Regions from separate parts of the Micromonospora sp. NPDC004551 genome, predicted to be linked through region 2. Evidence: riboswitches for the same ligand, from Rfam matches in the RefSeq annotation. Region 2 holds a riboswitch; the other holds the start of a gene.
The links. Region 2 has a riboswitch for thiamine pyrophosphate ahead of ABZW14_RS19310 (thiamine phosphate synthase). Riboswitches for the same ligand answer to the same signal wherever they lie in the genome.

Region 1: another riboswitch for thiamine pyrophosphate. It lies ahead of ABZW14_RS29675 (ECF transporter S component); the one in region 2 lies ahead of ABZW14_RS19310 (thiamine phosphate synthase).

Annotation. Positions count from the first base shown of each region.
Region 1 is NZ_JBEXLM010000036.1:7,977-14,932, forward strand. It holds gene ABZW14_RS29640 (hypothetical protein) at 1-158, shown strand, start outside; gene ABZW14_RS29645 (hypothetical protein) at 168-335, shown strand; gene ABZW14_RS29650 (acyl-CoA dehydrogenase family protein) at 375-2,348, opposite strand; gene ABZW14_RS29655 (DUF6328 family protein) at 2,527-3,030, opposite strand; gene ABZW14_RS29660 (SIS domain-containing protein) at 3,119-3,868, opposite strand; gene ABZW14_RS29665 (AAC(3) family N-acetyltransferase) at 3,865-4,677, opposite strand; gene ABZW14_RS29670 (alpha/beta hydrolase) at 4,674-5,498, opposite strand; TPP riboswitch at 5,576-5,682, shown strand; gene ABZW14_RS29675 (ECF transporter S component) at 5,757-6,347, shown strand; gene ABZW14_RS29680 (ABC transporter ATP-binding protein) at 6,452-6,956, shown strand, end outside.
Region 2 is NZ_JBEXLM010000015.1:104,186-111,141, reverse strand. It holds gene thiO (glycine oxidase ThiO) at 1-814, opposite strand, end outside; gene ABZW14_RS19310 (thiamine phosphate synthase) at 808-1,434, opposite strand; TPP riboswitch at 1,429-1,538, opposite strand; gene ABZW14_RS19305 (aldo/keto reductase) at 1,726-2,670, opposite strand; gene ABZW14_RS19300 (ATP-binding cassette domain-containing protein) at 2,709-4,385, opposite strand; gene ABZW14_RS19295 (methyltransferase) at 4,427-5,032, opposite strand; gene ABZW14_RS19290 (hypothetical protein) at 5,158-6,345, shown strand; gene truA (tRNA pseudouridine(38-40) synthase TruA) at 6,404-6,956, opposite strand, start outside.

The DNA of each region.
Region 1 (6,956 bases), on a different contig from region 2:
ACCTGCTGGCGCTGCGCGCGCTCGCCGGGCAGCCCCTCGCCAAGTTGAACCGGATCGCGCCGGACGTGGCCGAGGCGTGGCGCCGCGGCGACGACGAGACGGTCGACGCGCTCGCCGCGCTGGAGCTGCGCGGACTCGGGCTGCGCACCGGCCGGTAAGGTGTGCCGGTGCTGTACTTCCTGATCGTCGTCGCGGTCCTGCTGCTGATCTACGCGGGCGTGCTCGTGAGCTTCGTCCGCAAGGGCCGCCGGATCCCCCCGGCCGCGTACCTGGTGCTGGCCGGGCTGAACGGCCTCATCCTGGCCGGGGTGATCGCCTGGGCGGTCGCCCGCTGACGGCGGGCCCCCGCCGCGCCCGGCGGGGGCCGGCGACCGTCACGGCGCGGGCGGGATGCGGCGGCGGACGTCCTGCGCCGTCGACGGGCCGGGCTGCCAGCGGGCCACCCACGGCTGGTCGGCGGGCGGGGTGACGACGCCCTCCTCGATCGAGGCGTAGCGGCCCGCGATGATCCGCTTGGCGGCGGCCACGTCCACCGCGTCGGTGTTGGACCACAGCCCGGTGAACAGCTCGTCGACGCGCAGCCGGGCCTGCCGGCAGAACAGGTCGGCCAGCTCGACGTTCTCCGGGTGCTCGGCGCGCTCGGCCGTGGCCCGGACGCAGACCGCCGACATCGCGAACAGCTCCGCGCCGATGTCCACCACCCGGCCGAGGAACGCCTGCTTGCGCTCCATCTTCCCCTGCCAGCGGGACATCGCGTAGAAGGTGGACCGGGCCAGCTTGCGGGAGGTGCGCTCGACGTGCCGCAGGTGCCCGGCGAGCGGGCCGAACTCGTGGAAGGCCCCGGGCGCCTGGCCCTTGCCGACGGCCAGCGTGGGCAACCACTTCGCGTAGAAGACGCCGGCCCGAGCGCCGGCCTTCGCCTTGCGGCCCAGACCGGCGTCCGGGTCGATGATGTCGCCGGCCACCGAGAGGTGCGCGTCGACCGCCTCGCGGGCGATCAGCAGGTGCATGATCTCGGTGGAGCCCTCGAAGATCCGGTTGATCCGCAGGTCCCGCAGGAGCTGCTCGACCGCGGCCGGACGCTCGCCCCGGGCGGCCAGGGAGTCGGCGGTCTCGTAGCCGCGCCCGCCCCGGATCTGGATCAGCTCGTCGGCGATCTTCCAGGCCATCTCGCTGGCGTAGAGCTTCACCAGCGCGGCCTCGATGCGGATGTCGTTGCGGTCGTCGTCGGCGAGCAGGCAGCAGAGGTCGAGCATGGACTCCATGCCGTACGTGGTGGCGGCCATGAAGGCGAGCTTCTTGGCGACCGCCTCGTGCTCGCCGACCGGCCGGCCCCACTGGACCCGGTCGGCGGCCCACTCCCGGGCCACGTTCAGCGCCCACTTGCCGGCGCCCACGCACATGGCCGGCAGTGAGAGCCGGCCGGTGTTCAACGTGGTCAGCGCGATCTTCAGGCCCTTGCCCTCGCCGCCGATCACGTTCTCCTTGGGCACGAAGACGTCGTGGAACCGGGTGAGGCTGTTCTCCAGGCCACGCAGGCCGATGAAGGCGTTACGTCGCTCGACGGTGATGCCCTCGCTGTCGCCGTCCACCACGAAGGCGGTGATGCCGCCGCGCCGTCCCTCGGCCGCCGGCACCCGGGCCATCACCACCAGCAGGGTGGCGACCGTGCCGTTGGTGGCCCAGAGCTTCACGCCGTTGAGCCGGTAGCCGGTGCCGTCCTCGGTCGGCTCGGCCGTGGTGGCCAGGCGGGCCGGGTCGGAGCCGACGTCCGGCTCGGTGAGCAGGAAGGCGGAGACCTCGCCGGCGGCCAGCCGGGGCAGGAAGCGCTCCTTCTGCTCGGGGGTGCCGAACATCTTCAGCGGCTGCGGCACGCCGATCGACTGGTGCGCCGAGAGCAGCGCGCCGATCGACGGGTTCACCGAGCCGGCGCGCATCAGGGCCCGGCAGTAATGCAGGTTGCTCAGCCCGAGGCCGCCGTGCTTCCGGTCGATCTTCATGCCGAAGGCGCCGAGCCGGGCCAGCCCGTGGAACACCTCGTCGGGGATCCGCGCGTCCCGTTCGATGGCCGTACCGTCCACCTCGGAGTCCAGGTACGCCCCGAACGCGGCGAGGAACTCCTCGGCCCGCGCCGCCTCGGCCGGGTCGAGGCGCGGCCAGGGGTTGATCAGGTCGAGCTGGAAGCGGCCGAGGAACAGTTCCTTGCCGAAGCTGGGCCGGTCCCAGGCCGACTCGCGGGCCGCCTCGGCGACCTGCCGCGCCTCCTTCTCGGAGACCTGGCCGGCCTCGGCGGGCAGCGGCCCGGCCCCGTCCACGGCCGGCTGCGGTGGGTCGTCGATGGGCGCCACCCGCCCGGTCGGGCCGCCGTGTCCGGCGGGGTCGGGCCGGCTGTTCTGTGTCGTGGTCACGGCTGCCTCCTGGAGACCTCGGTCCGGCTGCGTCGACGTGCCTCGGAAACGACGCTACCCCCGGGTGTTACCCAGGGGTAGCCTCGCGCGCACGTCCGATTTGGCGGGACCGGGGCGGTCAGTCGCCGGCCAGGGCCGGCGGGTCGTCGTCCTCGTCGTCGATGTCCTCGTCACCCCAGTTGCGCCGGGCGAACGGCAGGATCACCCAGAAGACCAGGAACCAGACCCCGGTGACCCCGCTCAGCACGAAGGCGATGGGGCGGCTCAGCACGAAGTCGGTGACCAGCAGGACCGCGCTGACCATCGAGATCAGCATGAAGCCGAGACCGCCGGTGGCCATCCGGTGCGCGAAGCGGACCAGCTCCGGCTTGCGGCCCTGGCGGAACAGCGCCCGGTGGAAGGCGACCGGGGAAATGATCATCGCGGTGGCCGCGGCGGCGGACAGCAACGCGACGATGTAGACGTCCTTCTGGAAGCCGCTGGTCCGGGCGAAACCGTTGCTGAACGGCAGGGTCAGCAGGAAGGCGAACAGGATCTGCACCCCGGTCTGCGCCACCCGCAGTTCCTGGAGCAGGTCGGCGAAGTTGCGCTGCCAGCGCTGCTTCTCGGTTTCCTTGGACACCCATCACCTCCAGGGAAGACGGTACTGCCGGTGGGGGCCTCCCACCGGCAGCTCAGCTGTGCCCCGTCGGCCCGAGCGTGAAACGGGTTCAGGCCCCGCGGCGGATGCGGCCCGCGTACCGGGCCTCCAGCGCGGCGTTGTGCTCGTCGCCGCCGGTGATGTTGGCGGACAGGTAGACCGGGGGGCGCTCCCCCGCCGCGAGCAGCCGGGCGACCACCTCCGCGACGATCTGCTGGGCCAGCAGCGCGGCGGTGATCGAGGAGACCGCGCCGACCGCGCCGCCACCGGGCAGCGGCAGGGTGGCGTCGCCGTACGGGGCGCCGTTGTCCAGCACCACGTCGGCGAAGTCGGCGAGCTTGCGCCCGGACGGGTGGCGGGAGCTCATCCGCGCCGAGTGCTGCGCCGAGGTGATGGCCACCAGCCCGTGTCCGCGCTCCCTCACAATGGCGGCGAACTCGACCATGGCCCCGTTCACGCCGGAGTTGGAGGCCAGCACGAACACGTCCTGCGGCCGGACCGGGGCCAGCTCGTAGAGGCGGTGCGCCACGGCCGGCTCGCGTTCCAGCTTCGGGCCGAGCACGTCGGCCGGCTCGCCGCCGTACAGCACCAGGTCGCGCAGGGCGATCCGGTTGGTGGGGACCAGCCCGCCGGCCCGGCCGGCGATCTCCATGGCGAGGGCCTCCGAGTGGCCGGTGCCGAACGCGTGCACCACCCCGTCGTCGCGCAACGACGCGGCGATCAGGTCCGCCGCCCGGGCCACGTTCTCCCGCTGGTCGGCGGCCACCCGGCCGATGGTCTCGGTCACCACCGCCAGGTACGCCTCGGAACTCACCGTCATGCTTCCTCCGTCCGTCGGTGCCGGGCCAGCCACTCGACCGCGAAGTCGACCGCCGCCCGCTGCCTCATCAACCGGCCCGTCCCGTCGCCGACCGGCCCGAGCCGCACCGCTCCGGTGGCCTCCAGGTCGGCGCCGAGCCGGGTGAAACCCTCGTCGTCCAGGCGCACGTCGTCCCACCACACCCACTCCCGGCCGCCGCCGGCGGTGAGCACCGCCGCGCCGCAGCGCTGCCGGGGCGGCGCGGGTTGCCGGTACTCGGCCAGGTGCAGGGAGGTGTTGCTGCCGTGGTCCACGCCGAGCAGCAGCACGTCGGCGTCGAGGTCGTAGAGGCGGGCCAGCGGCGAGCCCTCGCCCAGCATGTCGGCGCGCGCGTGGCCGGCGACGACCCGCCCGGCTGCCGGTCCGAGCGCGGCGAACGAGACGTGTGGATGGCCGCTGCGCAGCGCACCCGGCCAGGTGCGGACCAGCTCGGCCAGCGCGCCCATGAACCGGCTCGGGGTCACCGCCGGGTCGAAGCCGGGCAGCTCGTCGCGGATGACCGGCCACCAGTCCCCCGGCACCGGCGGGTTGTTCCACTCCGCCGGGTCGCTGTTGTCCGGCGTGTGGGTGGGCACCACCACCGTGCCGGCCGGGCCGAGCACGTCGCGCAGGGCGAGCAGCACCGCCTCGGGGCCGCCGCAGAGATAGCCCAGCGGGCGCAGGGAGGCGTGCACCAGCACGGTCCCGCCGGGGCGTACGCCGAGGTCGCGGAGCTGGGCGGCGAGCGACGCGCGGGTGTGCGGCCGGGCCGGCGGGATGGTCGCGATCATCGGCCGGCGCGGGCGAGGATCGCCGCGGCCAGCGGGCCCGGCGCCTCGTCCGGGATCCAGTGGGTGACGCCGGGCAGCACCACGAAGCGGTAGTCGCTTGTGACGTGGGCGGCGCACGCGTCGGCGGCCGTGCGCCCGATCGCCACGTCCCCGTCGCTCCAGACGAACGTGGTCGGCACGCCCACCGGCCCGACGGCCTTCATGTCCGCCCCGGTCATGGCCCGGTACCAGTTCAGGGCCGCGGTCAGCGCGCCGGGCTCGCGCATCGGGTCGGCGTAGCGGGCCACCCGTCCGGCGTCACCCACCCCGCCGAGCATCCGGCGCAGGGTCGCCGCCCGGAACGCGAGGAGCACCTTCTCCGCCTTGCCCGGCTTGCGGAACAGGGCGATGTAGGAGGAACGGGCCTTCTGCCGCGGGTCGGTGGCGAGCGCGTGCCCCATGGCCGCCGGGTGCGGCACCGACACCGCGGTCAGCGTGCGGACCCGTTCCGGGTGCGCCGCCGCCAGGCCCCACGCCACGATCGCGCCCCAGTCGTGACCGACCAGGTGGGCGCTGGTCGCCCCGAGCGCGTCGAGCACGGCGGCCGCGTCGGCCACCAGCTCCGGGATCCGGTACGCCCCGACGTCCGCAGGCCGGGCGCCCGGCGAGTAGCCGCGCTGGTCGAGCGCGTACGTGCGCAGCCCGGCCGCGTGCAACGCGGGGGTGACCTCGTCCCACTCGCCGGAGTGCTGCGGGAAGCCGTGCAGCAGCAGGACGGGTTCGCCGGCCTCGGGGCCGCCGGTGCGTACCTCGAACGTCAGACCTCGCACCTCGACCCGCATGGCCGCCACCCTAACGGGCGATCGCCCTGCTGGGCCGGGCGGCGGGGTCGGTGCTAGCGTCTGCGACGAGACAACTTCACATCCGACAGGGGAGCGCACAGCGCTGAGAGTGCGGGCCGGTGCCCGCAGACCCTCGAACCTGATCTGGGTAATGCCAGCGCAGGGAGTTCGGTCGACCTCCAGCCGCGCCGCCGTCCGGTGACCACCGGGCGCGGCGTGCGTCTTCTCCTGGTTCCTCACCTGAACTGGGAGTCAGCCATGAACCACACCGACAGCAACCGCTGGCGCACCGTCGACATCGTCGTCGCCTCGGTGATCGCCGTCGCCTTCGGCGTCATCTTCTGGGCCTGGGGGCTGCTCTGGGGCGCCACGGACGCCGCCTTCGCCTTCTTCCCGCCCGCGCAGACACTCATCTACGGCGTCTGGCTGGTCCCGGCCGTGCTCGGCGGGCTGGTCATCCGTAAGCCCGGCGCCTCGCTCTACTGCGAGCTGCTGGCGGCGATCATCTCGGCGCTGCTGGGCAGCCAGTGGGGCGGCATCGTCATCGTGCAGGGCCTGATGCAGGGCCTCGGCGCCGAGCTGGCCTTCGCCGCCTTCCGCTACCGCGCGTACCGGCTGCCGGCCGCCCTGCTGGCCGGCGCGCTGACCGGCCTGACCGCGGCCATCTTCGACTTCGTCTACTGGAACAAGGCCTACGACCTGGTCGACTACCGCCTGCCGTACGCCCTCCTGACCATCGTGAGCGCCACGGTGATCGCGGGCGCCGGCGCCTGGCTCCTGACCCGCGCCCTGGCCAACACCGGCGTCCTGGACCGTTTCCCGGCCGGCCGCGAACGAGCCCTGGTCTGAGCACAGAACCGAGACCGCGTTGATCAAGAGGTTTGCGTCAGCGGAAGCCGTTTTCCGGACGCAAACCTCTTGATCAACCAAGCTGGGCCGAGAGGAGGTGGCGCGTGGGTGCCGTTCAGCTGCGGGGGTTCGGGTGGCGGCATGCGGGGCGCCGCGGTTGGGCGGTGCGCGGGGTCGACCTGCGCGTCGAGGTCGGGGAGCGGGTTCTGCTGCTCGGGCCCTCCGGGGCCGGGAAGAGCACCCTGCTGGCGGCGCTGGCCGGCCTGCTGCCCGAGGACTCCGGTGAGCAGGAGGGCACCGTCGAGATCGACGGGCTCGACCCGCGCAAGGCACGGGAACGTGTGGGCATCGTCTTCCAGGACCCGGAGACCCAGCTGGTGATGGCCCGCTGCGGCGACGACGTGGCGTTCGGGCTGGAGAACCGGGGCGTACCCGCCGGGGAGATCTGGCCCCGGGTGGACGAGGCGCTGCACCGGGTCGGCTTCCCGTACGACCGGGACCGGCCCACCGCGGCGCTGAGCGGGGGCGAGCAGCAGCGGCTGGCGCTGGCCGGGACGCTCGCCCTGCGGCCGGGGCTGCTGCTGCTCGACGAGCCGACCGCCAACCTCG
Region 2 (6,956 bases):
GGAGCAGCCGGAGCACCGCACCGGCGGCCACCTCGGTGTCGGCGCGCTCCTCGACGGTCGCCCCGACCACCACCTCGCCGCTGTCCCGGGGCACCAGATAGATCGATTCGCCGTCGGCGTACCCCCGGATCACGTGCCGGAAGTCCGGCGTGCCGCGACCGGGCGCGCGGAGCCGGAGCACCTGACCCTTGACGGGCCGGACCGGCAGCCCGGTCAGCGCGGCGGCGCCGCAGCCGGCCGCGACCACCGTGACCGCGGCGTCCACCTCGGACAGCGCGCCGACCCGGTCCGGGCGCAGCACCGCGCCGGCCCGCTCGGCCGCCGCCCGCAGCGCGGGGACCAGCCGGCGAGGGTCGACCTGGTGGTCGCCGGGGGCGACCGCGCCGCCGCGCACCCGTGGGGACAGCGCCGGCTCGCGATCCCGCAGCTCCGAGGGGCGCAGCGGCGTGATCGGCAGTCCCAGACCCTGCTGGTACGACCAGAGCCGCCGCGCCTCGGCCACGTCGTCGGCGGTGAGCCCGACCACCAGGGTCCCGTCGGCGCGGTATCCGACGTCGGCGCCGGCCGGCTCGGCCAGGTCGGCGGCGAAGCGGGGCCAGCGGGCGGCGGACTCGGCCAGCAGGCCGGTCAGCTCGTGCTCGCCGAAGTACGCCTCGGCGACCGGGGAGAGCATCCCGGCGGCGACGTGCGAGGCCCCGGAGCCGGGAGCGGGATCGTGGACGGTCACGCGCAGCCCCCACGACGCACAGCGCCACGCGATCGCCAGCCCGACCGGTCCCGCCCCCACGATGGCGACGTCCGGCCGGGTCAGCACGTAAGCGCCGCGATCAGCTCGGCCGTGGTGCGGGCGGGGTCGGGGCTGCCGGACAGCGCACCGACCACGGCCACCCCGTACGCCCCGGCGGCCCGCAGCGCCGGCACCGACGCCGCGGTCACCCCGCCGATGGCGATCACCGGAACGGCCACGGCGCCGGCCACCGCGCGCACCCCCGCGGGGCCGATCGGGTCGGGCAGGCCGGACTTGGTGGTGGTGGCGTGACAGGGGCCCACGCCCAGGTAGCCGGCCCCGGCGGCGACGGCCGCGGCGGCGCTGCCCGGCTCCCGCGCGGTCGCGCCGAGCACGGCGTCGGCGCCGAGCACCCGGCGGGCGGCCGCCACGGGCAGGTCCTCCGCGCCGACGTGGCCGCCGGCGGCGCCGACCGCCAGTGCCACGTGCAGCCGGTCGTTGACCAGGCACGTCGCCCCGTACGGCCGGCACAGCCCGACCACCCGGTGCGCCAGCTCGTACGCCTCCCGGTCGGTGGCGTCGTCCTCGACGCGGACCTGGACGACCAGCTCGGCGCGGGCCACCGGCAGGGCGGCGCGCAGCACGGCGAGCGGGTCCCGCCCCGGCCGGGTGTCGGTGATCAGATGCAGTCGTCCCAGGGACGGCACGGCAACTCTCCTCCCTGCGCCGGCATTACCCGGATCAGGTTCGACGGTCGGGGGCTTCCAGCCCCCCTCTCAGCCCGGTGGCACCGGGCTCCCGTGGGTCACTTGCGGGCCTACCGTACGACGTGGGCACCGATCCGCCAAGGGCCGGTGGGGAATTTCCCACTGACCGTCCCGCGTGGAGGTCGGGGACAACGCGTGATCTTCCGATCACGTCATGCTGTCCGGATGCCCTCGTCCGCCCGTGTCGCCCGCCGGCGGCCGGGTCATGGCGCCGGGGCAGCGGGCGGTGCCTCAGAGAAGGGCGTCGAGGGCGTCGAGGTCCTCGTCGGTGGGCTGCCAGGTGCCCGCCTCGGCGTTGGCGCGTACCTGCTCGGGCGTGGTGGCGCCGGCGATCACCGAGGTCACCGCCGGTCGGGCGGCGAGCCCGCCGATGGCCACCTGGAGGATGCTGATCCCGCGCTCGGCCGCGTACGCCTCGATGGCCTCGATGGTGTCCCAGTCGGCGGCGGCGAGGCGCTCGGCGTACCGGCCGCCGCCGGAGAGCCGGCTGCCGGCGGGCGGCGCCTCGTTCCGCTTGTACTTGCCGGTGAGCAGGCCGTTCGCCAGCGGGAAGAACGGCAGCATGCCCAGGCCGAACCGCTCGCACGCCGGGATCACCTCGGCCTCGACGGACCGCTGCAGCAGCGAGTAGTGGTTCTGCGCGGAGATGAAGCGGGTGCGGCCCTGGGAGGAGGCGGTCCAGTCGGCGTCGGCGATCTGCCAGCCGGCGAAGTTCGAGTTGCCGAGGTAGCGCACCTTGCCGGCGGTGACCAGGTCGTCCAGCGCGGCGAGGGTCTCGTCGATCGGGGTGCCCGGGTCGGGCTCATGCATCTGGTAGAGGTCGATGTGATCGGTGTCGAGACGCCGCAGGGACGCCTCGACCGCCCGGGCGATGTAGCGGCGGGCGCCCCGGGCGCCGTGGTCCGGCCCGTTCAAGCCGTGCATGTCCATGCCGAACTTGGTGGCGACCACCACGTCGTCCCGGCGGCCCTTGAGCGCCTGCCCGAGCAGCTCCTCGGAGCCGCCCTGCGGCTCGCCGTAGATGTCGGCGGTGTCGAAGAAGTTGATCCCGGCGTCGAGCGCGGCGTCGACCACCGCCCGGGTGCCGTCGAGGTCGAGCTTGCGGCCGAAGTTGTTGCAGCCGATGCCGACCACGGACACCACGAGTCCGGAGTCGCCCAGCCGGCGGTAGGTCATCTCAGTCACGAGATCACCCTATGCCGCCGGCCGGGCGGTCACCCGACGTCCCAGACCGGCTCCGGGGTCTCCACCACCTCGCCGTCGCTCCGGAACAGCACGAACCGGTCGAACGAGCGCGTGAACCACCGGTCGTGGGTGACGGCCACGACCGTCCCGGCGAACGCGCCCAGGCCTGCTTCGAGGGCCTCCGCGGAGGCCAGGTCGAGGTTGTCGGTCGGCTCGTCGAGCAGCAGCAGGGTCGCACCGGACAGCTCCAGCAGCAGCACCAGGAAGCGGGCCTGCTGGCCGCCGGACAGCGTCCCGAACCGCTGGTCGCCCTGGCCGGCCAGCTCGTACCGGGACAGGGCCGCCATGGCCGCGTGCCGGTCCATGCCGGCCCGGTGCTCGTCGCCGCGCCACAGGATGTCGACGAGCGTCTTCTCCATCAGCTCGGGCCGGTCGTGGGTCTGCGAGAAGTGGCCGGGCCGGACCCGGGCGCCGAGGCGTACCTGGCCGTCGTGCGCGACGGGCGCGAGCTTCGCCCCGTCGACCGGGATGTTGGCCGGGTCGGGGTCGGTGCCGCCGCGGGCGAGCAGGCGCAGGAAGTGCGACTTCCCGGTCCCGTTCGCGCCGAGCACCGCGACCCGGTCGCCGTACCAGAGTTCCAGGTCGAAGGGATAGGTCAGGCCGTCCAGTTCGAGCTGCTCGGCGACCACCGCGCGCTTGCCGGTCCGCCCGCCGGCCAGGCGCATCCGGATGTCCTGCTCCTTCGGGGGTACGGGCGGCGGCCCGGCCTCCTCGAACTTGCGCAGCCGGGTCTGTGCGGCCTGGTAGCGGGAGGCCAGCCCGTCGTTGTACGCGGCCTTCTGCTTGTACATGAGCATGAGCTCGCGCAGCTTCTGGTGCTCCTCGTCCCAGCGACGGCGCAACTCGTCGAGGCGGGCGTGCCGGGCCACCCGGGCCTCGTGCCAGCTCGCGAAGCCGCCCGGGTGCACCCAGGCGCTGCCGCCCTCGACGGCGACCACCCGGTCGGCGGTCTGGGCCAGCAGTTCCCGGTCGTGCGAGACGTAGAGCACGGACTTGCCGGACTCGCGCAGCCGGGCCTCCAGCCAGCGTTTGCCGGGCACGTCGAGGAAGTTGTCCGGCTCGTCGAGGAGGAGCACCTCGTCCGGGCCGCGCAGCAGCAGTTCGAGCGCGAAGCGCTTCTGCTGGCCGCCGGAGAGCGTACGCACCGGGCGCTCCCGGGCGGTGTCCCACGGCAGGTCGAGGACGATGGTGGCCACGGTGTCGAAGAGCACCTCGGCGTCGTACCCGCCGGTCTCGCCCCAGGCGGCCAGGGCGTCCGCGTACGCGAGCTGGGCCTTGCCGGCGGCACTGCTGTACTTGCCGCGCACCTCGGCCGCCCGCATGGCCGCCTCGGTCTCGGCGAGGCGGTGGCCGGCGTCGCGCAGCGCGGGCGGGGCGAGCGACAGCGCCAGGTCGGCGAGGGTCGACTCGTCGCCGATCATGCCGATGAACTGGCGCATCACGCCGAGCCCGCCGGAGCGGGCGACGGCGCCGGTCTTCACTGGCAGGTCGCCGGCGACCATGCGCAGCAGGGTCGTCTTGCCGGCGCCGTTGGGCCCGACGAGCGCGACCTTGGCGCCCTCACCGACCCGGAACGACACGTCGGCGAAGAGTTCCCGGCCGTCCGGGAGGATGTGCCCGACCGCTGCCACGTCCACGTATCCCACGCGGGCATCCTGCCCGAGGGAAGGGCGCGGGCGACACTCGATTACCGGGTGACCCGGAGCACCCGGAAGCCCTTCTGGCTGGCGTGCCGCTCGACCTGCCAGCCCTGCTCGACCAGCCAGCGGTGCAGCGAGTCGCCGCCGAGGTGCCGCGCGACGACCAGCCAGGCCACCCCGTCCGGGGCGAGCCGTGGCAGCCAGCGCCGCAGCAGCTCGTGCAGCTCCGCCTTGCCGATGTGGATCGGCGGGTTGGACCAGATCTCGGCGAAGGTGAGGTCGGCGGGTACGTCGTCCGGCGCGGCCACGTGAACCCGGCCGGCGGCGCCGACCCGGGCGGCGTTGGCGGCGGTGAGGTCGCGGGCCCGCTGGTTGACGTCGACCGCCCAGACGGTGGCGGCCGGCGCGCTGCTGGCCAGTACGCAGGTGATCGGCCCGAAGCCGCACCCCACGTCGAGCAGCGGGCCGGTGGCGTCGTGCCCCGGCAGCTCGGCCTTGCGCAGGAGCACCGCCGTGCCGGGATCGAGCCGGGCGGCGGAGAAGACGCCGCTCGCGGAGGCGAGGGTGTAGTCGCGCCCGGCGACGGAGAACTCGACCTCGCGCGGCTGGGCGGGGGTCGTGGGTTCAGCGGTGAAGTAGTGGTCGCCGGTCACGACGGGCATTGTCGCACCGGCCGGGAGCGGCGTCGGCGACGGTGCGCCCGGCAGGAGTCACGCCACTTCGCCGGATTTTCGCGATATTACCCACTAAAGGGACAATGCGCCCTACTGTAACCAACATGGTGTATCGGTACGAGTCCGATGAGGACGCCTTCCTGGAGTACCCGAGGCCCGGTTCGGACCCGTCCGTACCCGGTGCGGCGGCTCCGCCGGCGGGTCCCTCGCCGTCCCGCTTCCCCACCCCGTCACTGCCGCCACCGGTCCGGACCACCCGGCCGGCCGTCGACGCCGCCCGGGCACCGGCCCCGCCGCCCCCGGCACCGGCCCCGGCACCCAGCCGGCCCGCGCCGCCCCGGGAGCCCGCACCCGTGCCGCAGCCCACGCCGGCGGTGCCCGCGCCCGCGCCACCGGTACCGCAGCCGACGCCGGCCGCCGCACGGGGGCCGGCGATGTCGAGCCCGGTCGACCCCGTCGTCCGGACCACCGATCCGCTGGACCTGTCCCCGTCCCACCGGGCCGAACGCCGGCGCGGCGGCGGCCGGACCTGGCAGGTGCTGATCGGCGGCGCCGCCGTGCTGATGCTGCTGGCCCTCACCGGGCTGGCCGTCGCCGCCCTCCTGGAGGATCGCACCGCCACGCCGCAGGCCGGCCAGCAGAGCGGCCAGCCGGCCGCGGAGCAGTCCGCCGCGGCCGACGGGAAGGACCTGGACTCCCGGGACACCGACCAGGCGGCGCTCACCGCCAAGGAGGTCTTCCCCGGCCAGCAACTGGTGGTGGCCGACGGGCAGCCCGCGTACCGGGTGCTCAAGACGCAGTCCAGCGCCAGCTGCGCGGTCGCGGCCACCGGCGAGATCGCCGACCTGCTGGTCCGCCTCGGCTGCAACCAGGTCGTCCGGGCCACCATGCGCTCCGCCGACGGCGACCACCTGCTCACCGCCGGCCTGTTCAACCTGACGGACGTGGCCAGCGCCCAGCGGGCGCGCGACCGGATCCGGCCGATGCTCGACGAGCGGCAGGGCCGGTTCCGCGGCATGGCGGCGAGCAACGACACCGAGGTGGTGGCGACGGCCGCCGCCCGGGTCGGCTGGCAGGTCCGCGGCCACTACCTGGCCTACTGCGTGGTCACCCGCGCCGATGGGGAACGGATCAGCTCCGGCGACACCAAGGCGCGGGACATCCTGTACGACCTGATCGAGGTCTACCTGAACCGCGGCGTGCTGGAGCGCCGGGCCAACGGTGGGGTGGCCAGCCAGCCCACCGATCGCCCGAGCGACGGCACCGCCGGCCAGGACGGCACCCCGAACTGAGCCCCGGGCCACCGCGGCCCGTCGTCCCCGTCCGGGGCGGCGGGCCGTTTGCCTGTGCTCAGCCCTCGGCGACCGGCACCCGGAGGCGGCGGGTGAGGTCGGCGCGGCGGGCGTAGTCGGCGGGGTCGGCCGGGTAACCGACCTCGACCAGGGCCAGTCCGTGCGCGGGCGCCACCGTCACCTCGCTGGCGCGTTCCCGGCGGCTCAGCAGGCCGGACGGCCATTCGACCGGCCGGCGGCCGTCACCGGCCACCAGCATGGCGCCGACCAGGCTGCGCACCATGTTCTGGCAGAACGCGTCGGCCTGCACCGTGGCGACCAGGATCCCGTCCGGCTCGCGCCGCCAGTCCAGCCGGGTCACTTCGCGCAGCGTGGTGGCGTTCTCCTTGCGCCGGCAGTACGCGGCGAAGTCGTGCTCTCCCACCAGGCCGGCCGCGGCGGCGTTCAGCGCCGCCAGATCCAGCGGCTTCGGCCAGGCCAGGGTGTCGGTGCGGCGCAGCGGCTCGGCGCCCCACGGCGCGTCGGTCACCCGGTACTCGTAGCGGCGGAAGGTGGCCGAGAAGCGGGCGTCGAAGTCCGGCGGCACCTCGGTCATCGCCCGCACCCGCACG